One region of the Comamonas nitrativorans genome, then DNA from elsewhere that is predicted to be linked to it. Evidence: predicted binding sites of a transcription regulator. Region 1 holds the regulator's gene; each other region holds the start of a gene.
What was found. The regulator FNR, encoded in region 1, switches genes on or off when oxygen is low (the NO sensors DNR and NnrR bind a similar motif). The targets are predictions, from matches to a motif close to TTGATNNNNATCAA.
Positions count from the first base shown of each region.

Region 1 (5,182 bases):
TAGATCACGGCGGCAACGACCAACCCCCCGGCCACGGGTTCGGGGATATTGAAATCGCGCAGAAAACGGATGCGCTGGACTAAGAATTTACCGAGCAGCAGTACAAGCACTGCCAGGATCAGCGTGTAGTAGGCACTGAAGTTGATGTGCATGAAATAGGCCTCTTTTCTTGGCGGGCTGGCGGTGCCAGCCGTTGTTGAAAGGAAAAGTCCCGCTTGGCACGCGCTTTGCAAGCACGCACGAAGGGGACGTTCGTCCTATTTTCGCAAGCCTGGGAAAAGGTAGGTGCAACCATGGTTTTTAATATTTGTATATCGAGGGTAACCATGGGTTGTACTTGTTGTCAGGCCAGGGTGTTGGCAGCGTCGTGCCGACGCCCATAGCGCCCGGCAAGCACGGCCGACACCATGATCTGCATCGGGTGGAACAGCATCACCGGCAGCACCATCGGCCCGACCATGGCGGCGGAAAACAACACCTTGGCCATGGGAATACCGCTGACCAGGCTTTTCTGGGCGCCGCAGAAAAGAATCGTCGCTTCATCCGCCGCGCTGAAGCCCAGGCGTCGGCTGATCCAGAGGCACCAGCCCATGACGATGGCAAGCAGCAGGGCGCACAGGCCGAACAGCACCGCCATGGCCGGCAGCGGCATTTGCTGCCACAGTCCGGCGACCACGGCGCTGCTGAAGGCGGCGTAGACGACCAGCAAGATCGAGCCTTGATCGACGATGCGGATTTTCGATCCCGCCTGCTGCAAGAGCTTGCTTGTCCACGGGCGCAGCAGGTGGCCTGCGGCAAACGGCAGCAGCAGTTGCACGGCGATGCGTGCGACGGCCTCCAGCGGGTCGCCCGCGCTGCCGCCGCTGTGCGCCAGCAGGGCGCCGACCAGCAGGGGGGTGAACACGATGCCCATCAGGGTCGAGCCGGAAGCGCTGCACACGGCGGCCGGGATGTTGCCCCGGGCAACGCTGGTGAGGGCAATGGCCGACTGCACCGTCGCGGGCAGGGCGCACAGGAACAGCATCCCCTGCACCAGCGGGGCAGGAAGCGCCCAGGCAAGGAGAGGCTGTGCCAGCCAGCCGATCAGCGGAAAGATGGCAAAAGTGGTGGCCGTGACGACAAGGTGCAGGCGCCAATGCCCGATACCTGCCCAGATGGCCTGGCGGGACAGTTTGCTGCCATGCAGGAAAAACAGCAGCACGATCACCCAGGTCGTGGCTTGATCCAGAAGGCGGGCAAACTGCCCGGTGGCCGGGGCCAGGCTGGCCAGGACGACGGTCGAGAGCAGGGCAAGGGTGAAGGTGTCGGGCTTGAAGCGCACGGGGAAGTCCTTGAAAAACCGGGAAAGAGCAGGAAGGTTGAAAAAGTGGCTCAACTTTGGTGGGCATCTGCCGATACACCAAGCGTTTATTGTGTGCAATGAAAAAGCTTGAAAAGGTCATCAATGATGAACAGTACGACTTTTACCCAGGCGGCCCCGGGGGCCGACGTTTCGCCTCGGGGCCATTTGTTCCAAATGCCCTTGTTCAAGCCCGGAACCCGCGTCTTGCAAGGGGGGCGGGAAGAAACCGTCAGCCATGTGGTGCTGCGCCGCAAGGAAATGATGGTGTATCTGGTCGGGCAGGATGAACCGGTAAAGCCGGAGCGCCTGTATCTGGAGCCGCTGTGGTTCACGACCGAGCGGCGTCCGCAAGCGCTCAATTGGTACCTGTAGGATCGTCAATACGTTCCAAAGAAAAATGGCCAAAGGGGCACGGTTTCCTCTTTGGCCATTTGCGCGGTGCTCAACCGATGTCTCAGCGGCCTTCGCGTGAGCTATTGACCAGGCGCTGCAGTGCCTCCTGGTCGAGGATGCGGATGTGGCGCTGCTTGACTTCAACGATGCCGTCTTCGACGAACTTGGAAAAAGTGCGGCTCACGGTTTCCAGCTTCAGGCCCAGATAGCTGCCGATCTCCTCGCGGGTCATGCGCAGGATCAGCTCCGAGGAGGAAAAGCCCCGTGAATGCAGGCGCTGCACCAGATTCAGGATGAACGCCGCCAGGCGCTCTTCGGCCCGCATGCTGCCCAGCAGCAGCATCACGCTGTGTTCGCGCACGATCTCGCGGCTCATCACCTTGTGGACGTGCGACTGCAGGGCGGTCACTTCCCGCGAAAGCTCTTCCAGGCGGTTGAACGGCATCACGCAGACTTCGGCGTTTTCCAGCGCAATGGCATCGCAGGTGTGGTGGTTCTGCACGATGCCGTCGAGCCCGATGATTTCCCCTGCCATCTGAAAGCCTGTCACCTGGTAGCGCCCGTCTTCCGTGGCGACGCAGGTCTTGAAGAACCCGGTGCGAATGGCATAGAGCGAGTTGAATATCTCGCCGTTCTGGAACAGCATTTCGCCGCGCTTGATTTTGCGGCGGGTGGCCACCACTTCCTCGATGCGCTGCATCTGCTGCGCATCCAGCCCGATGGGCATACACAGTTCACGCAGGTTGCAGTTGGAGCAGGTAACTTGGATGGAGGCGGTGGTAGGTGTCATTGAACAAAGGTCGCAATTGCCCAGGGGGTAAGTGTGGCGCAAACAAAGGAGGGCGCAGAACATTGGGGCAAGCCCGCAATACGCTGACCTGAGTCAAATTATCGCCCGTTTTCTTTTAAAGAAATAATTGACACACGTCAAGGAAGCGCTTTAGTGATTTACTCCAGAATAGCGGGCTTACTAAGGAGAAGATTGCCCATGAGTATTGTCACGCCCGATCTGTTGCGTCGTTACGATGTACCTGGGCCACGCTATACCTCCTACCCTACGGCTGACCGTTTTGTCGAAGCCTTCCGGGAGAAAGATTACATCGTGGCGCTCAAGCAGCGCAAAGTGCAGTCGGCCACGGCCGTGCAGCCGCTGTCGCTGTACATCCACATTCCGTTCTGCGAATCGCTGTGCTACTACTGCGCGTGCAACAAGATCATCACCAAGCACCATGACCGGGCGGCCAAGTACCTGGCGTACCTGGAGCGCGAGGTGGATCTGCACGTCCAGCACCTGGGCCGTGGGCAGGTTGTCAGCCAGTTGCACCTGGGCGGCGGTACGCCCACCTTTTTGTCCGACGAGGAACTGGCCGGGCTGATGGACATGCTGCGCCAGCGCTTCGAGTTTGCTGCCGACGGGGAGTATTCGGTCGAAGTCGATCCGCGCACGGTCACGCCCGAACGCCTTCAGGTGCTGTGGGACCTGGGGTTGAACCGTTTGAGTTTTGGCGTGCAGGACTTCAATCCCGATGTGCAGCAGGCCGTGCATCGCATCCAGCCTGCCGAGCAGGTCTTTGCCCTGGTCGATGCGGCCCGCAAAATGGGTTTCAAGTCACTCAACGTCGATTTGATCTACGGGTTGCCCAAGCAGTCCCCGCAATCCTTTACCCGCACCTTGCAGCAGGTCGGGGAACTGCTGCCCGATCGCATCGCGCTGTATGGCTATGCCCACTTACCCGAGCGCTTCAAGTCGCAGCGGCGCATTCTGCGGCCGGACTTGCCTACGGCAGGCGACAAGCTGGAAATGCTCTCTGCCGCCATCGATAGCTTTATTGACGCAGGCTACGTCTACGTCGGCATGGATCACTTTGCCTTGCCCGACGATGCCCTGGCGGTTGCCAAGCGCCAGGGGCGCCTGCACCGCAACTTCCAGGGGTACAGCACCCAGCCGGACTGTGACCTGATCGCCCTGGGGGTTTCGGCGATTGGCCGTATCGGTGCCACGTACAGCCAGAACGCGAAAACCCTGGACGAGTATTACGACCTGATCGACCAGGGGCTGCTGCCCATCGTGCGCGGGCTGGCCTTGAGCAAGGATGATCTGATCCGCCGCGCAGTCATCATGTCCATCATGTGCCAGGGGGAACTGCTGTTCGAGTCGATCAACAATGCCTGGCTGATTGACTGCAAACAGTATTTCGCTGCGGAGTTCGAACTGCTGCAAGCCCAGCAGGAGGAAGGCTTGGTCGAAGTGCTTGAGGATTGCATCCGCGTCACGCCCAAGGGCTGGTTCTTCGTGCGCGGAGTGGCCTTGGTGTTTGACCGTTATCTGCAGGCCGACCGCAGCCGGGAGCGCTTTTCGCGGATCATCTGATCCCTATGCTGACCTCTTTGCTGTGGACTACTTTGATCATGGGGCTCGTGGGTGGGCCCCATTGTCTTGCCATGTGCGCTGCGCCTTGTGCGGTGGTTGCCTCCGGCGGCGGAGCGCCATCGCGCAGCCGCTGGCTCGGCTTTCATGGTGGGCGCTTGCTGGGCTACAGCGGCCTGGGGGCTTTGGCGGCCTGGGCCATGGGGGAAATGGCGTGGCTGGCCACGAATACCGCCTGGCTGCGCCCGGTCTGGACGGGGATGCACTTGGCCATCCTGTTCTGGGGGGGGCTGATGGTGCTGCAGGGTCAGCAGCCGCGTTGGCTGGAAACGGCTGGCCGTACTGTGTGGGGGTGGGTGCAACCCCTGGTGCGCCGACCCAGCGGCACGGTGCTGGCGGGGATGGCCTGGGCCTTGCTGCCTTGCGGCCTGTTGTATTCCGCGGTTTTGACGGCAGCCCTGGCGGCCAATCCCGGGTTCGGGGCGTTGAGCATGTTGGCTTTTGGCGTCGGCTCGGGGCTGTGGCTGTGGCTGGCGCCGGTGGCCTGGCGCTTTCTGCAGGGATCAGTGGCCCGCTGGCGCAGTGACTGGGGCACGCGGGCGGCCGGTGCGATGCTGGTGGGGGTGGCTTTGTGGGCGTTGTGGCTGGATGCGGTGCATGGCCCGGAATTGTGGTGTGCGACCTAGCCTGACGGGCAGGCAAGGTGTCTGCAAAACTGCCAGGCCGTCAACCTGAACCGGGGGTTCAGGTGGGCGAGGGCAGCCCGGCGTTGGGTTCATCTGACGCGAGACGATCACGCTCCCCAGGCAATGTACCAAGCCCGTGCTCAATGAGCATTGGTTCAAGGCAATATAAAGCCTGACAGAATTGCAGACGCCCCCATTTTACCAAGCCTGCCTTCGCTGTGCGGGCGAAGGCGTGTAAAAAAACCAAGCGGTTGGTTATGCGTTGGTTTGGGCTGCTGGGGCAGCCAGGGCCTGATCCAGGCGCTCGATCAGTGCCCGCAGGCGGGCGTTGTCGGCAGCAGGGGGCACGAATGGCATGGCCTGGGCTTGCAGCGGCAGTTGCTGGATGTGCTT
Region 1 is NZ_JBHSEW010000008.1:116,251-121,432, forward strand. It holds gene gltS (sodium/glutamate symporter) at 1-152, opposite strand, end outside; gene ACFO3A_RS10340 (bile acid:sodium symporter family protein) at 344-1,321, opposite strand; gene ACFO3A_RS10345 (hypothetical protein) at 1,448-1,714, shown strand; gene fnr (fumarate/nitrate reduction transcriptional regulator Fnr) at 1,797-2,525, opposite strand; gene hemN (oxygen-independent coproporphyrinogen III oxidase) at 2,724-4,106, shown strand; gene ACFO3A_RS10360 (sulfite exporter TauE/SafE family protein) at 4,112-4,789, shown strand; gene ACFO3A_RS10365 (cell division protein ZapA) at 5,045-5,182, opposite strand, start outside.

Region 2 (5,182 bases), on a different contig from region 1:
GGGCTGCCCGGATCGGGCAAATCCACCATTGGACGGCAGGTCGCCCGCCAGGGCGGGTGGACGTTTGTCGATGCCGATCACGCCATTGAAGAACAGCTGGGCTGCACGATCCGCGACTACTTTGCCCAGCACGGCGAAGCGGCTTTCCGGGACGTCGAGGCCCAGGTGCTGGCCGGGCTGCTGCAAGCGCCCCGGCCCACGGTGATCGCCACGGGCGGCGGCGCGGTGCTGCGGGCGGAAAACCGCGCCGCCTTGCGGGCGGGCAGCACGGTGTTCTACCTGCAGGCCGCGCCCGAGGACATTGCCCGGCGCCTGCGCGGCGATACGGTGCGCCCCCTGATGCAGGGAGTGGACGCCTTGCCGCGCCTGCAGGAGCTGCTCAAGGTGCGCGGCCCGCTGTACCGCGAGGTGGCGCATTACGTACTCGACACCCAGCGGCACAATCCCAACCAGGTGGCCCGCAAGATTTGCATGCAGATGGATGTGGCAGGGCTGACGGGCCTGGGCAGCATTTGAAGAAAAAAAATAGCTGTTACCGCTGATTATTCAAAGATTTCAAATAACTTTATTTCCAAAAACCTTATCAATAAAGCGCAAACAGCTCTTTATTTTGAAATGAAAGGCATGGCAGATGGCTGAAATTCTGCACCGCGTGGGGATCGATCTGGGTGAGCGTTCCTACCCCATTCTCATTGGCAGCGGCCTGTTGCAGGCCGCTGCCAGCTTCGCCACCTGTCCCAAGGCAGCGCAGGCGGTCATCATCACCAACACCACGGTGGCGCCGCTGTACGCGGCGGCCTTGCAGGCCGCACTGGCCGGGCATTACGCCCAGGTGCGGCAGGTGGTGCTGCCCGATGGCGAGGCGTTCAAGGACTGGGCCACGCTCAACCAGATTTTCGACAGCCTGCTGGAAAACGGCTGCGACCGCAAAACCGTGCTCTTTGCCCTGGGCGGCGGCGTGATTGGCGACATGACCGGCTTTGCCGCTGCCAGCTATATGCGCGGCGTGCCCTTCGTGCAGATCCCGACCACGCTGCTGTCCCAGGTCGATTCCAGCGTGGGCGGCAAAACGGCCATCAACCACCCCAAGGGCAAGAACATGATCGGCGCGTTCTACCAGCCACGCCTGGTGCTGTGCGACCTCGACAGCCTGGCCACCCTGCCCGCGCGGGAGCTGTCGGCGGGCCTGGCCGAAGTCATCAAGTACGGGCCGATTGCCGACATGGCCTTCTTCACCTGGCTGGAGCAGCACGTCGACGCCCTGCGCCAGCAGGACAAGGCCACACTGGCCCAGGCCGTCAAGCGCAGCGTGGAAATCAAGGCCTGGGTCGTCGGCCAGGACGAGAAAGAATCGGGCCTGCGGGCCATCCTCAACTTCGGCCACACCTTCGGCCATGCCATCGAGGCGGGCATGGGCTACGGCAACTGGCTGCACGGCGAAGGCGTGGGCGCCGGCATGGTGATGGCGGCGCACCTGTCGCAGCGCCTAGGGCTGGTGGATGCGCACTTCGTCCAGCGCCTGACCCAATTGATCGACCGTGCGGGCCTGCCCACCCGTGGCCCGGTGCTGGACACGCAGGACAACGCCGGAGCCTACCTGGCGCACATGCGCGTGGACAAGAAGGCCGAAGCCGGGGACATCCGCTTCGTACTGATCGACGGCCCCGGCAAGGCCGTGGTGCGCAGCGCCCCGGACGCTCTGGTGCGCGAGGTCATCAACGCCTGCTGCGCCGGGGGCTAACCAACGGCAAACTGGTTGCGCCCCTGGGCCTTGGCCCGGTACAGGGCGGCATCGGCGCACGCCAGCAGGGCCGCTGAACCGCTGTCGCCCTCCTTGCCGGGATAAGGAATCTGCGAGCAGACCCCGGCGCTGACGGTGACGATCTCTGCCGCCACCGAGCCCTGGTGGGGAATGGCCAGCTCGGCCACCGCCTGCACCATGCGCCGGGCCACTTCCTGGGCGCCTTCCAGATTGGTATCGGGCAGCAGCACAACCAGTTCTTCCCCGCCGTAGCGGGCCACCAGATCGGAAGTGCGGTGCAGGCAGGCGTTCAGCGCCTTGGCGACTTTTTGCAGGCATTCGTCCCCGCGCAAATGGCCATAGCGGTCGTTGAAGGCCTTGAAGCAGTCCACGTCGATCATGATGACGCCGACGGGACGCTCCCCGCGCAGGGCCAGGGCGCAGATCTGCTCCAGGCGCTCATGGAAATGCGAGCGGTTGGCGATGCCCAGCAGCGCATCGGTGCGCGAGACGGCCCGCAACCGGGCGTTGGCCGCCTCCAGTTCCTGGGTGCGCAGCACCACACGGTCTTCCAGGTTCTGGTTGGCCAGGGCCAGCTGCATGTTCTGCGCGGACAGCGCGGTGTAGAGCTTGCCGATCAGGCGCAGCAGCGCCTGGGTGCCGTTGTCATGGAACTTGACTTCAATTTCATAGGCTTTGCTCGGACTCATGCCGCCCTGAATGGCGATGATCTGCCGCGCCATCGACTGGTCGATACCCAGAATGTGCAGGCCCAGCCACGAGGTCAGGAACCCCACCAGAGTCGCGCTGGGGTCGCTCATGGTGGCACGCTGCGTCCACAGCGTCTGAATCTGCTGGACGAACTGCTGGTGCATGCTGCGATGGTTCTGCACGTGGCGCATGTCTACGCCGTACTGGGCCATCAAGTCTTCTTCTTCGCGGAAGTGGTACTCGGTATAGGCCAGCAGGCGGCCATAGACATCGGCCAGCATGCCGTCGCGATCGCCCAGGGGGTTGAGCATGGCGTGGTTCAGTTCATTGAACAAATCCACCAGCACATGGTGCTGCTGATCCAGATCGTCAAATCCGGTCACAAAATTGTTGTCCCAGACAAATGCGTTATCCATGATGCTCACCTTGAGTACCTTTTCCCATCCGCGCGTTACGCCATAAGCCTGCCAGTGTAGAAGTCACAGTGACAAGTTTCCTGATATCCGTCAAGCGCTGCGCACCCTGTATCCGGGCAAACCCCAGGGGGAACCGCCACTCCCAAGTACTACGCCGACGCTGCGGCTTTGCGACAATCGCGCCTTTGTTTTTCTTGGAACGGGCGTGTTCCGCCCTCCAGCATTGATGTCTTCCCCACGCTTTACCCTGCGCGATTTCGATTTCGAACTACCGGCGCAGCTCATCGCCCAGCACCCTTGCGTCCAGCGCAGCGCCTCGCGCCTGCTCGATGGGCGCAGCCACCCGCCCACCGACCGCATCTTCCACCAGTTGCCCGGCCTGCTGCAACCGGGCGACCTGCTGGTGTTCAACGACACCCAGGTGGTCAAGGCCCGCCTGTTCGGCGAAAAAGCCAGCGGCGGCAAGCTGGAGCTGCTGATCGAGCGCGTGCTGCCCGGCGGCAGCGAAGTGGTGGCGCACATGAAGGTGAGCAAAAAGCCCCTGCCCGGTGCCCGCCTGCACCTGTGCGGCGGCCTGGCCCACGGCGGTTTCGACGCCACCTTGCTGGGCCGCTGGCCCGATGCCAACGGCCCCCTGTTCCACCTGGCGCTGCACGGCCCGGAGGGCGCAAGCGCCTGGCAACTGATGGAACGGCACGGCCACCTGCCCCTGCCGCCCTACATCGAGCGCCAGCAGGCCAGCGGCCACGACCCCGATGCCGCCGAGGACAGCGAACGCTACCAGACCGTCTTTGCCCGCCAGCCCGGCGCCGTGGCCGCACCCACCGCCGCCCTGCACTTCGACGCCGCCGTGCTGGCCGCCCTGGCCGAACGCGGCGTGGAGACGGCCAACGTGACCCTGCACGTCGGCGCGGGCACCTTCCAGCCCGTCAAGACCGAAGACCTGGCCCAGCACCAGATGCACAGCGAGTGGTACGACATCCCCCTGCCCACCCTGGCCGCGCTGGAGCGCTGTCGCCAGCGCGGCGGACGCATCCTGGCCGTGGGCACCACCAGCGTGCGCACGCTGGAATCGTGGGCCGCCAGCGGAAAAACGACGGGCGACACGAACATCTTCATCACCCCGGGGTTTCAGTTTCAGGTGGTGGACTTGCTGCTGACCAACTTCCACCTGCCCAAAAGCACGCTGATGATGCTGGTCAGCGCCTTTGCCGGCTACGACTGCATCCGGGCGCTGTACCAGCACGCCATCGGCCAGCAGTACCGCTTTTTCAGCTACGGCGACGCGATGCTGTTGCAGCGGGCGTAATCAATATCCATGCTGCTGCCGGAACGCCCGGGCGGCGCCGAAGTGGCCGTTGCCGATGAAGGGCACGGGCGGGCGCAGCGCCGACAGGGGCGAGGGGTGGTTGCTGGTCAACACCAGATGCCCCCGATCGTTCGGGATAAGACGGCGCTTGGACTGGGCGTGGCTGCCCCAGAGCATGAACACCGTGGGCCGGCCCTGCTGGGCGACATGGGCAATGATGGCGTCGGTCAGCACCTCCCAGCCCTTGCCGGCATGGCTGGCGGGCTGGCCTTCTTCCACCGTCAGGCAGGTGTTGAGCAGCAGCACGCCGTTTTGCGCCCACTTGACCAGGCTGCCGCCGGGCTGCGGAAACGGCGGGAAGGGCACGCCCAGGTCACGCTGGATTTCCTTGAAGATGTTTTGCAGCGAGGGCGGCAGGCGCACACCGGGCGCGACGGAGAACGACAGCCCCTCGGCCTGCCCGCGCCCGTGGTAGGGGTCCTGGCCGAGGATGACAACGCGCACGGCGGGCGCATCGGTCAGCTCCAGGGCGCGTAGCGGCCGGGGCGGAAAGATGACGGCGCCGGCATCCAGGCGCTGTTGCAAAAAATTTTGCAGGGACTGGCCCGTGCTGCCGGCGAAGAACTGCGCCACCAGCGGCTGCCAGCCCGGGGCGACCGGCCAGTCTGCCGGCTGGGCGCAAAGCAATTGGTCGGGCCGGGGCTGGAGGGGTGTGGCAGCAGTCATGAATACTTTTTAATAGCTTGTTGCGCAGATGGTTCAACGATTTTAAATAGTCTCGTATCCAAAGCTTTGGAACCATCCGCGCGATCAGCTCACTTTTTCGCAACTGCCGTCATTGATCCGGTTACGTCCGGATTCCTTGGCGCAATACAGGCGGGCATCGGCCAGCGCCAGAAGCTGGTCGCTGGTCTGCTCGGCCCCAGGCACCAGGGCGGCCACGCCGACGCTGATGGTCACGTGCTGTCCCACTTTGGAGCCGCCGTGCGGCAATTGCAGCACCCG
Region 2 is NZ_JBHSEW010000005.1:21,345-26,526, reverse strand. It holds gene ACFO3A_RS06655 (shikimate kinase) at 1-516, shown strand, start outside; gene aroB (3-dehydroquinate synthase) at 632-1,741, shown strand; gene ACFO3A_RS06645 (bacteriohemerythrin) at 1,738-2,868, opposite strand; gene queA (tRNA preQ1(34) S-adenosylmethionine ribosyltransferase-isomerase QueA) at 3,095-4,177, shown strand; gene ACFO3A_RS06635 (uracil-DNA glycosylase) at 4,178-4,903, opposite strand; gene ACFO3A_RS06630 (diguanylate cyclase domain-containing protein) at 4,988-5,182, opposite strand, start outside.
Region 2: ACFO3A_RS06645 (bacteriohemerythrin) is a predicted target of FNR. The motif match lies at 2,949-2,962, and genes of this name have one in related genera.

Region 3 (5,182 bases), on a different contig from region 1:
CGAAGGGATGCAGGGCGTACTGCACAACGTCGATCAGGTCATGCACCTGATGCAGGAGATTGCCCAGGCCTCCGGCGAGCAATCCAGCGGCATTGCCCAGGTCAATCAGGCCGTGGCCCAGATGGACCAGGCCACGCAGCAAAACGCCGCGCTGGTCGAGCAGGCGGCTGCCGCCTCGGATGCCCTGCGCGAGCAGGCCAACCGCCTGACGCTCAGCGTGGAAGTGTTTCGCATCGACGCCGGGGCAACCGTTCCCCGCCTGGACGGCTGACACAAGCCGGCAAACCGCTGGCGGCCAAAACGAGGCACTTTTCAAAGGATGCGCCAGCTGCTCTGAGAACCTGTTCACGATCTCGGCGCGAAGGGGTGCAGGATGCGGATCGGGATGATCTGCCAGGCGCAGACCGCAGCCATAGCGGTGCTATGGCGAGGATTTGCAACGCCGCAGAGCGCCCGAGACCGCGACTGCACACCCGCGCCGAGATCGTGAACAGGTTCTTATTACAAGAGCAGTCCCTTTCCCGCTTCGATCCACAGCCCACCCAGGCCTGCAACAGGCTATGCTGCGCATCTTTTATGGAGACCACCATGCGCATCGAAACCCTGGCCGTCCATGCCGGCTACCAGTCCGACCCCACCACCCGCTCGGCTGCCGTACCGCTGTACCAGACCACCTCGTACACCTTCGACAACGCCCAGCACGGCGCCGACCTGTTCGACCTGAAAGTGGCCGGCAACATCTACACCCGCATCATGAACCCCACCACCGACGTGCTGGAGCAGCGCGTGGCCGCGCTGGAAGGCGGCATCGGCGCCCTGGCCATGGCCTCGGGCATGGCCGCGATCACCGCCGCCATCCAGACCATTGCCGAAACCGGGGACAACATCATCAGCGCCAGCACCCTGTACGGCGGCACTTACAACCTGTTTGCCCACACCTTCCCGCAGCAAGGCATCGAAGTGCGCTTTGCCGACCCGCGCGACCCGGCCAGCTTCGCCCAGCTGATCGACGGGCGCACCAAGGCCGTGTTCTGCGAATCCATCGGCAACCCCCTGGGTAACGTGACCGACATCCGCGCCCTGGCCGACGTGGCCCACGCCGCCGGGGTGCCGCTGATCGTGGACAACACCGTGCCCAGCCCCTACCTGTGCCGCCCGTTCGAGCATGGCGCGGACATCGTCGTCCACGCCCTGACCAAATACATGAACGGCCACGGCAACAGCATCGGCGGCGTCATCGTCGATAGCGGCAAGTTTCCCTGGGCGGAACATAAGGAACGCTTCAAGCGCCTGAACGAGCCGGACGTGAGCTACCACGGCGTGGTCTACACCGAAGCCCTGGGCGCCGCCGCCTTCATCGCCCGCGCCCGCGTGGTGCCGCTGCGCAACATGGGCGCGGCGCTGTCGCCGTTCAACGCCTGGGCCACGCTGCAAGGCATCGAAACCCTGCCCCTGCGCATGGATCGCATCTGCGCCAACGCGCAAAAAATTGCCGAAACCCTGCAAAGCCACCCCAAGGTGGAATGGGTGCGCTATGCCGGCCTGCCCGACCACGCCGACCACGCCCTGGTGCAGCGCCAGATGGGCGGGAAGGCCTCGGGCATCCTGTCGTTCAGCCTGAAAACCGCCCCCGGCGAAGATGCCCGCGCAGCAGGCGCCCGCTTCCTGGATGCGCTGCAACTGTTCCTGCGCCTGGTGAATATCGGCGACGCCAAGTCGCTGGCCACGCACCCGGCCTCGACCACGCACCGCCAGCTCAACCCCGAGGAACTGGCCAAGGCCGGCGTCACCGAGGGCATGGTGCGCCTGTCCATCGGCATCGAACACATCGACGACCTGCTGGAAGACCTGAACCGCGCCCTGGAAGCTGTTTAAAAAAGAGAGCTGTTTTCTCTTGAAAATAAAGGATTTTAGATAGAGAACAATCTGAAATTCAATAATGATAAGCGGTAACAGCTATAAAAAAAGCGCCACTTAAACGGTGGCGCTTTTCCCTGAAACCTTGGAGTCATCACGCAGCCAGACTGCGTTTCAAGAGGCCAGCTTTAGAAGCGGTAGCCCAGGCCCACACCGACCAGCACGGGATCGACCTTGAACTTGCCGATGCCGCCACTCACCTTGGTGTCGATATACACCTTCTTCACGTCGAAGTTGATCGACCAGTTCTTGTCCAGAGCGTAGTCGAAACCCACTTGCAGGGCCGGGCCCCAGCTGTTTTTCTTGACGCTCAAAGCGCCATTCAGGATATCCACGCTGGAGAAGCGGGTGTAGTTGATACCAGCGCCCACGTAGGGCTTGAAAGCGCCCAGGTTGGTGAAGTGGTATTGCGCCGTCAGCGTGGGAGGCAGGTGCTTCAGGGTGCCGATCTTGGCACCGTTCAACCGCACGTCGTGCTTTTGCGGATAGGTCAGGATCAGCTCGGCCGCAAAATTGGGCGTGAAGAAGTAGGAGATGTCCAGCTCGGGGATGACCTTGTCGTTGATGCTGACGCCTTTGTCGCCAGCGGCACCGCCGTTGTGGCTGTCCAGATGCACAGCGCGGACACGCACCATCCACTTGCCGTCTTGTTGGTGTTGTTGCGCCATGGCAGCGCCGGAGGTCAGGGCACACAGGGCAGCAGCTGCCAGCAGAGTTTTCTTCATCATGGTGAAAAGTTTGTTGTCCGGGGACGACCCCCGTGCTGTGTATTAAGCCCATGAGCAAAATGGTCAAATTTGCTTTACGTCAAAAATTGGTAATTTCCCCTACGCACCGTGGATTTTTCTCCACGCACTTTGCCGCCACCTGACGCCCCCATCGAAAGCGCACAAAAAAATAGCTTCCAACACTTGCCGGCAAGGCGTTGGAAGCCGATTTCACCAATACCGGAAGAATTTGCTTCAACCGCCCCAGCGCTGCGCCCGTGCCACCGGATCAGGCGTGTTGATCGGTGTCAAGGCGGCTTGCCCTTGCAGCACGGCAACCAGGTTATCGGCTGCCAACTGGCACATCCTGCGCCGCGTGGCTTCGGTGGCACTGGCGATATGCGGCGTCAGCACCACATTGGGCACGGTCAGCAGATCGGGATGTACCTGGGGCTCCCCCTCGAACACATCCAGGCCCGCCGCGGCAATCTGCCCGGTGCGCAAAGCCCGGGCCAGCGCGGCATCGTCCACGATGCCGCCCCGGGCAATGTTCACCAGGGTGGCACCCGGGCGCATCAGCGCCAGCTCGGGGGCGCCGATGGCGTGGTGGTTCTCCGGCGTAAACGGCAGTACCAGCATGACGTGGTCCGACTCGCGCAGCAGCGTCTCCTTGTCCACATACCGGGCGCAGCAGTCGACCTCCAACGCTGGCGCCAGCTGCGAGCGGTTGTGGTACAGCACCCGCATCCCAAAACCCTTGGCCGCCCGCCGGGCAATCGCCTGGCCGATGCGCCCCATGCCGAGGATGCCCAGGGTGCTGCCATGCACCTCGGCGCCCAGCAGCATGTCATAGCGCCATTCGCGCCACTTGCCGGCCCGCAGGAAGTGTTCCCCTTCCGTAATGCGCCGGGCCGTCGCCATGAGCAGGGCAAAGCCAAAATCGGCCGTGGTTTCCGTCAGCACATCCGGGGTATTGCTGCCCTGTACCCCGGCCGCCGTCAGCGCGGCCACATCGAAGTTGTTGTAGCCCACCGTCATGTTCGCCACAGCCTTGAGCCGGGGGCAGGCTGCCAGCAAAACAGCATCCACGCGCTGGATACCCGTCGCCAAAAGGCCATCCTTGCCCTGCAGCTGGGCTATCAGGGCTTCGGCGTCCCAGGCAACGTCAGCCTGGTTGTCCTGCACCTCGAAGTGCTCGCGCAAGAAATCCACCACCTGCGGCGCAATCGCCCGGGCAATCAAGATATGGGGGCGGGGCATCGCTCACCTTTCCATCAACGGAAAAAAATGAAAGTCATCACAACAAACAACGGAATCAAAATGCACCCCGACCAGAGCATGTAGCCAAAGAAACTTGGCATCCGCACGCCACGATCTTCCGCAATCGCCTTGACCATCATGTTCGGGGCATTGCCAATATAGGTATTCGCCCCCATGAATACCGCCCCGGCCGAGATGGCAGCCAAGGTCGTGGCCATTTCCGTGGTCAAGTGGGCCACATCGCCGCCCGCCGTATTGAAAAACACCAGGTAGGTCGGCGCGTTATCCAGAAATGACGACAACACCCCCGTCGCCCAGAAATACATCGCCGGATTGGGTGAACCGTCAGGATTCGTGACGGCCCGCACAATGGTGCCAAACGGCCCTTCGGTACCCGCCTTGAGCATGGCGATCACCGGAATGATGGTCAGGAAAATCCCGGCAAACAATTTGGCCACTTCGAACATCGGATCCCAGCCGAACTGATTGGCTTCATGCACCCGGCGGGCCGTCATGGACAAAGACACCACCGTCACCAGCACCAGCCCCAGATCACGCACCAGCCCCGGCAGTCCGACCTCGGTTCCGGCAATATCAAAAACCACCAGGCTTTGCCACATCCCGCTCATCAGCACCAGGCCCACAACCGCCGCCAGCAGGACGAAGTTGAATTTGCCGTCAAAGCCCAGGCGTTCCCGTGCGCTGGTATCGACCGGCGCAGGCTGACCGTAGCTTTGCTCCTGGCGCAGCATCCAGTGGTCAAGCAGGAAGAACGCCAGCAGCAGAATCCCGACCAGAAACAGCGTATCTGGCCAGATGTGCTGCAGCGTCCAGGCAAACGGCACACCCTTCAAAAAACCGAGGAACAAAGGCGGATCCCCCAGCGGCGTCAGCGACCCACCGGCGTTGGACACAATGAAAATAAAAAACACAATGACGTGGACGACCCGTGAGCGCTGGGCATTCGCCCGAATCAAGGGCCGAATCAGCAGCATGGACGCACCTGTCGTCCCCATGAAACTGGCCAATACCGCACCAATCGCCAAAATGGCCGTGTTCAACCCCGGCGTGCCTTGCAAGCTGCCCCGAATATAGATACCGCCCGCCACGACATACAGCGCCGTCAGCAAAATGACGAAAGGCACATATTCCGCCAATAGCGCATGGACGAGATTTACCCAGGCTGCATGCATGCCGAAGTACGCCGCAAACGGGATGAGAAACGCCAACGCCCAGCCTGCGGTAATCTTGCCAAAATGGTGATGCCATACATTGGGCAAGACCAGGGGCATCACGGC
Region 3 is NZ_JBHSEW010000002.1:201,466-206,647, reverse strand. It holds gene ACFO3A_RS03390 (methyl-accepting chemotaxis protein) at 1-271, shown strand, start outside; gene ACFO3A_RS03385 (O-acetylhomoserine aminocarboxypropyltransferase/cysteine synthase family protein) at 589-1,875, shown strand; gene ACFO3A_RS03380 (OmpW/AlkL family protein) at 2,046-2,642, opposite strand; gene ACFO3A_RS03375 (2-hydroxyacid dehydrogenase) at 2,880-3,884, opposite strand; gene ACFO3A_RS03370 (sodium:proton antiporter) at 3,899-5,182, opposite strand, start outside.
Region 3: ACFO3A_RS03380 (OmpW/AlkL family protein) is a predicted target of FNR. The motif match lies at 2,715-2,728, and genes of this name have one in related genera.

Region 4 (5,182 bases), on a different contig from region 1:
CGGGTAGGTGCCCAGCCATTCCATGCGCGGGCCGTTGACCGGGGTGGCGGAGAACCAGCCGGCTTCCTGCAAGGCCGATGCGCCTTTGCCGATCAGCACCACGGCCAGGACGCCGACCAGGATCGAGGTGGCGCTGAAGAACTTGCCGATCGGCATCCGGGCGCTGGTTTTCAGCAGGATCCAGGCAATCACGGCCAGCACTGCGGTGGCGACCAGGCCGCCGCCCGCCAGGGCGTTGTAGTGGCCATCGGCGGCCAGGGCGGTGTAGAACAGCACGGTTTCAAACACCTCGCGGTACACGGCGATGAAGGACAGCATGAACAGCCCCCACAGCGAACCTTTGCCCAGTGCGTGCTGGAGTTTGCCGTCCAGATACTCCTGCCAGCGGTTGGCGCTGCTCTTGCTGTGCATCCACAGGCCGACACTGAGCAGAATCACCGCCGCCAGGATGGAGCCGATACCTTCGGTCAGCTCCCGGCTGGCGCCGCTGACTTCCACCATGTAGGTGGCGACAACCCAGGTCAGCCCGCCGGCCACCAGGGCGCTGACCCAGCCGGCATGGACATAGCCCAGTGCATCGGTGCGCTTGGCGCGGCGCAGCAGGGCGATGGTGCCGATGACGATGAGCATCGCCTCCAGCCCCTCGCGCAGCAGGATGGTGAAGGCGCCCAGGAAGGTGGCCGTGGTGTCGTTGGCGCCGTCCTGCAGCAGGGTATCGACCTTTTGCAGTTGCGCTTCCAGGTGCCCGGCGGCAGCTTCCGCCCCGGGGATGTCATTTTTCGTGATGGCGGCACGGTACTGCAGCATGGCCGCTTCCACTGCCACCATCAGCGCCTTGTCGCGGGCGGCCACGGCAGGCTCCAGCGGCTCGAATCCATCCAGGTACGCCGACAGGCCCAGGCGCATGGCCGTGGCGTTGTCGCCGCTGTGTAGGGCCGCCAGGCTCTCCTGCAGACGCAGGCGCGACAGGGCGGTGCCTGTGGGTTTGCCCACGTTGATGGCTTCCGGATGCTGGCGCAGGTAGGCCAGGGTGGCCCGGCCATCAGCCTGCGGCAGCGCTTTCTGCAGGCTGGCCGGGGTGGCGGTGGTCAGGGCGCCCATCTCGGCAAAATGGCTGCGCAGTTGCGCGTCCTGCTGCCACTGCTGCTGGCCCTGTGCGGTCAGCTGCGCGTCATACGACAACGTGCCGGAGAAAAATGCCAGCGCCCAGCGGTCTTCTTCCGACAGGCTGCCGTAGCTGCCCATCGAGGTACCTTCGACACCCTGGGTAATCACCTGGTAGAGCGCCGCCAGACTGCGGGCATCGGCACGCTCGGCATCGGTGAAGGCAATCGGCGCTGGCTCCAGGCCTTGCGCAGCGGGGCCGTCGGCTGCGCCGTTGGCACCGTGGCAACTGGCACAGTGTTCAGCGTACAGCTGGGCACCCCGAGCCAGGTTCGGCTCGAAGGCGGGGGCCATCGGGAAGGGGTAGGCCCGGGCCAGGGCATCGGCGGCGCTGTGTGCCAGTTCGGCCACCTCGGCGGCATCCGCCTTGTTTTCCACGGCCTGGCGCAGTTGCGCGATGGTGTCGGCAATCGCCGCCTGCTCGGCGTGTGCTGGCAAGGCGGTGATCTGCCGTTGTGCAGTGGCGGTGAAGTCGAGCATTTCGGCGTACTCGCCCTCGTCGGCAATGGCCCCGTCTTCGACGGCACCGCTGTAATCAACGGCTACGTAATCCAGCAATTGCCACAGCTGGCGGGACTGTGCCGAGGCCGATTCCTCCGCCCAGGCGACCGGCCCCGCCAGTCCTACCCAACACCCCAATACGGCCAGCAGCCACCAAAATTTGCGTTGCATAATAAGCTCTTAACGAATGAGAATCGTTTTTGATTCTACCTGAGCTTATGGATATCCCGTACTTTGACCTTGGAACGTACTCTTGATTACGGGAATGCGGCGCTCGGGGGGCGTCAGACAGCCATGGTGGCGGCGTTCTGGGCGGTTTCGATGCGCGGATAGAAATCGCGGTTTTCACGCTGCATTCTTTCGTACACGCGCTTGAGTACGGTGTTGGCATCGTTGCGAAAACCGGTGGGGTCGTTGCGCAGACGCTCGGCAGTGTTCCAGCGGCGGGCGAACCCGTCGAATGCCTGGGCGATCGGCCCCATATCTTCCTGGAACTGCTGCCCCAGGCGGGCCAGCGCGGCATCGCCGCTGCGCTGCAGGGCGGGGTACAGCGCTTTGTCCTCGACCGCCAGGTGCAGCTTGATGAGAGAGCTGAAATTGATGATGCCCTGGGCAATTGCCTGGGCATTGGTTTCCACACCTGCGTGGGTGAGCGTGCGCAACTGGTCGATGCGCGACAGGATGTCTACGTGCTGATGTTTGAATTTGTCGATGTTCATACAGATGGCTCCAGAGGGGGAAGGGTGAAAGAAGTGGGTTAGAGGGGGTGCGGTTGCCAAACATTTATTTCATATAAATCTTATGACGGTTCATTTCCCTGCCTGTTTGTTACTTTTTGTACCTGGATGCACAGTGTGGGAAACATTCCCGGTGTTAGATGCAGATCAAAAGATTCATGTAAAATAAATCTTATTATTCCCAGTTCCTGCCCGCCGGCTTTGCCGTCGGCAGACACTTATGTCACAGCCTTTGCCGAACCTTTCGCCCCGTCCTCCGCAAGCACCCCCGGCCCTGGTGGGCTGGCCGCTGCTGCGCCTGGGTTTTCGCCCGTTTTACCTGCTCACTGCGCTGATGGCCTGCCTGTCCGTGCCGGTGTGGGTGGCCGCATTCCTGGGCTATATGCCTTTGCAATTGCCCATGTCCGCCCTGCTGTGGCATGGGCATGAAATGCTGTTCGGTTTTGCGGCTGGCGTGGTTGCAGGTTTCCTGCTCACGGCGGTACGGGCCTGGACGGGGCTTGACACTGCCCGTGGACCTTTGCTGGCCGTTCTGGCCCTGTTGTGGCTGGCCGCGCGGGTGGCTGCGCTGTGCGCTCCGTATGCCGTGTTTGCAGTGATCGACATGCTGTTCCTGCCCGCAGTGGCCGTCGTCCTGCTGCGGGTGCTGTTGCAGGCGGGCAACAAGCGCAATATCCCGCTCATTTCCCTGTTGTTGCTGATGAGTGTGGCCAATCTGTGCTTTCACCTCATTCAGCTGCAGGTCATCGCGCTGGATCCGCTGCATCCCCTGTATGCCGAACTGGCGCTGATTGTGATGGTCGTCTCGGTCATGACCGGGCGCGTTGTGCCCATGTTCACGCGCAACGTCACTCCTGGGTTGGTGATCAACACGTCACGCCGCTTCGAGCTGAGTTTGCTGGCCGTTACCGCTATCGCGTTGCTGCTGTGGGTGTGTTCGGCACCGACTTTGCTGGTTGTGGCGGCCTGTGCGATTGCAGCCCTCCTGCACGCCATTCGCCTGTACCGCTGGAGCCCCTGGGTCACGCTCAAGCGCCCGATCTTGTGGGTGCTGCACCTCTCGTATGCTTGGATGCCGATCGGTTTTGCCATGCTGGCTGGCGCCCAACTGGGTTGGCTGGGCCAGACTTTTGCCGTTCATGCCCTGACAGTCGGGGTGATTGGCGGCTTGATCATCGGCATGGTCACCCGTACCGCCCGGGGCCATACGGGCCGTCCCCTGCAGGCCACGCGCGGTGAAACCATCGCCTACGCGCTGGTGTTGTTGGCCACCGTCGTACGGGTTGTGCTGCCGGTGATTGCGCCCCAGCTCTACCCTCGCGCCCTGGAAATTTCCGCCACCTTTTGGGCACTGGCTTTTGGAATTTACCTGGTGATTTACACCCCGTGGCTGCTCCGTTCGCGCCTGGACGGCAAGGACGGCTAAGAACGTGTTCACGATCTCCACGCGGGTGTGCAGTCGCTGCCTCGGGCGCTCTGCGTCGTTGCAAATCCTCGCCATAGCACTGCTATGACTGCGGTTTGCGCCTTGCAGCCCATCCCGATCCGCTTCCCGCACCCCTTCGCGCCGAGATCGTAAACACGTTCTAAGACAGCCCTGCCAACAACACCTTCACCATATTCGTCCCCTGACCGCTCTTTTTGAAAGGCTTTTCCATGAGCACTGTGATCGATGTCCGCACCATTGAACCGCGTCTGCGCCATGCTCAGATTTTTGGCCAGTTTGATGCCTTGGCCTCGGGTGAATCCATCACCATCGTGAACGACCATGACCCCGTTCCCCTGCGCTTTCAGCTCGAATCACGTACCCCTGGCCAGGTGCAATGGGCGTATGACCAGGCAGGCCCCGATCTGTGGCGCGTCGTGATTACCAGGACGGAAGGCGCCGCCGAAGACCCGCACGCCAACGGCGGCTGCTGCTCCGGCGGCGCGTGCGGCGGCTGATTGCGGCTTCATTTTCACCTCTTTTTGCACCAGCCCCGCAGGGCGGATGCCAGTCCCCTTGCGGGGCTGCGTCATTGGTGCCACGGCAGTCCACGGTAGCGCCAGCCATTGACGTGCCCGCGCTGACCGTTGGCGTCCAGATCGCCCTCGAACCCTTCCAGGATGCTGAACGCCTGCAGTCCCAACTGCGTGGCCTGCTGCGCAGCGGCAACTGAACGCACACCGCTGCGGCACAGCAGCACGACCTTGCCGCCTGCCGGCACCGCTGCTTGCAATTGTGCGTCGAAATCTGCATTCATCTGCATTTGCGGCCATTGCTTCCAGGCCACCGGCACGGCGCCGGGCACCTGTCCGACCCAGGCACGCTCGGCATCGGTGCGTACATCGATCAGCACGGCCTGGCCGGTTTGCACCCAGTGCCAGGCCAGGGCAGGGGGGATGTCGCCGGCATAGCCGCTGGCGGGCATGACGGTGCCCAGGTTGTCTGCATCACGCATCACAAGCTCACTTTCCTTAAAGAAACAGGGCATTATTCTTGCCCATGCTTTGGACTGAATTTACCGCCCTGTTGCTCCTGGCCACGGCTATGAGTTTTACCCCCGGGCCCAATACCACCTTGGCCACGGCCATGGCGGCCAATGCCGGGCTGCGCCGCAGCCTGCGCTTTGTGCTGGCCGTGCCGGTGGGGTGGTGCTTGCTTTTGCTGTTGTGCGCGGCTGGCGCGGGGGCACTGGTGGCACAAATTCCCGTGTTGCGCTGGGCCATTCAACTGCTGGGCTGCGGCTACCTGCTGTGGCTGGCCTGGCGTCTGGCCGGCAGCCGCCAACTGACGCAGG
Region 4 is NZ_JBHSEW010000006.1:192,665-197,846, forward strand. It holds gene ACFO3A_RS08660 (FTR1 family protein) at 1-1,836, opposite strand, end outside; gene ACFO3A_RS08665 (hemerythrin domain-containing protein) at 1,950-2,384, opposite strand; gene ACFO3A_RS08670 (NnrS family protein) at 2,623-3,828, shown strand; gene ACFO3A_RS08675 (DUF2249 domain-containing protein) at 4,059-4,346, shown strand; gene ACFO3A_RS08680 (rhodanese-like domain-containing protein) at 4,418-4,843, opposite strand; gene ACFO3A_RS08685 (LysE family translocator) at 4,888-5,182, shown strand, end outside.
Region 4: ACFO3A_RS08665 (hemerythrin domain-containing protein) is a predicted target of FNR. The motif match lies at 2,540-2,553, and genes of this name have one in related genera.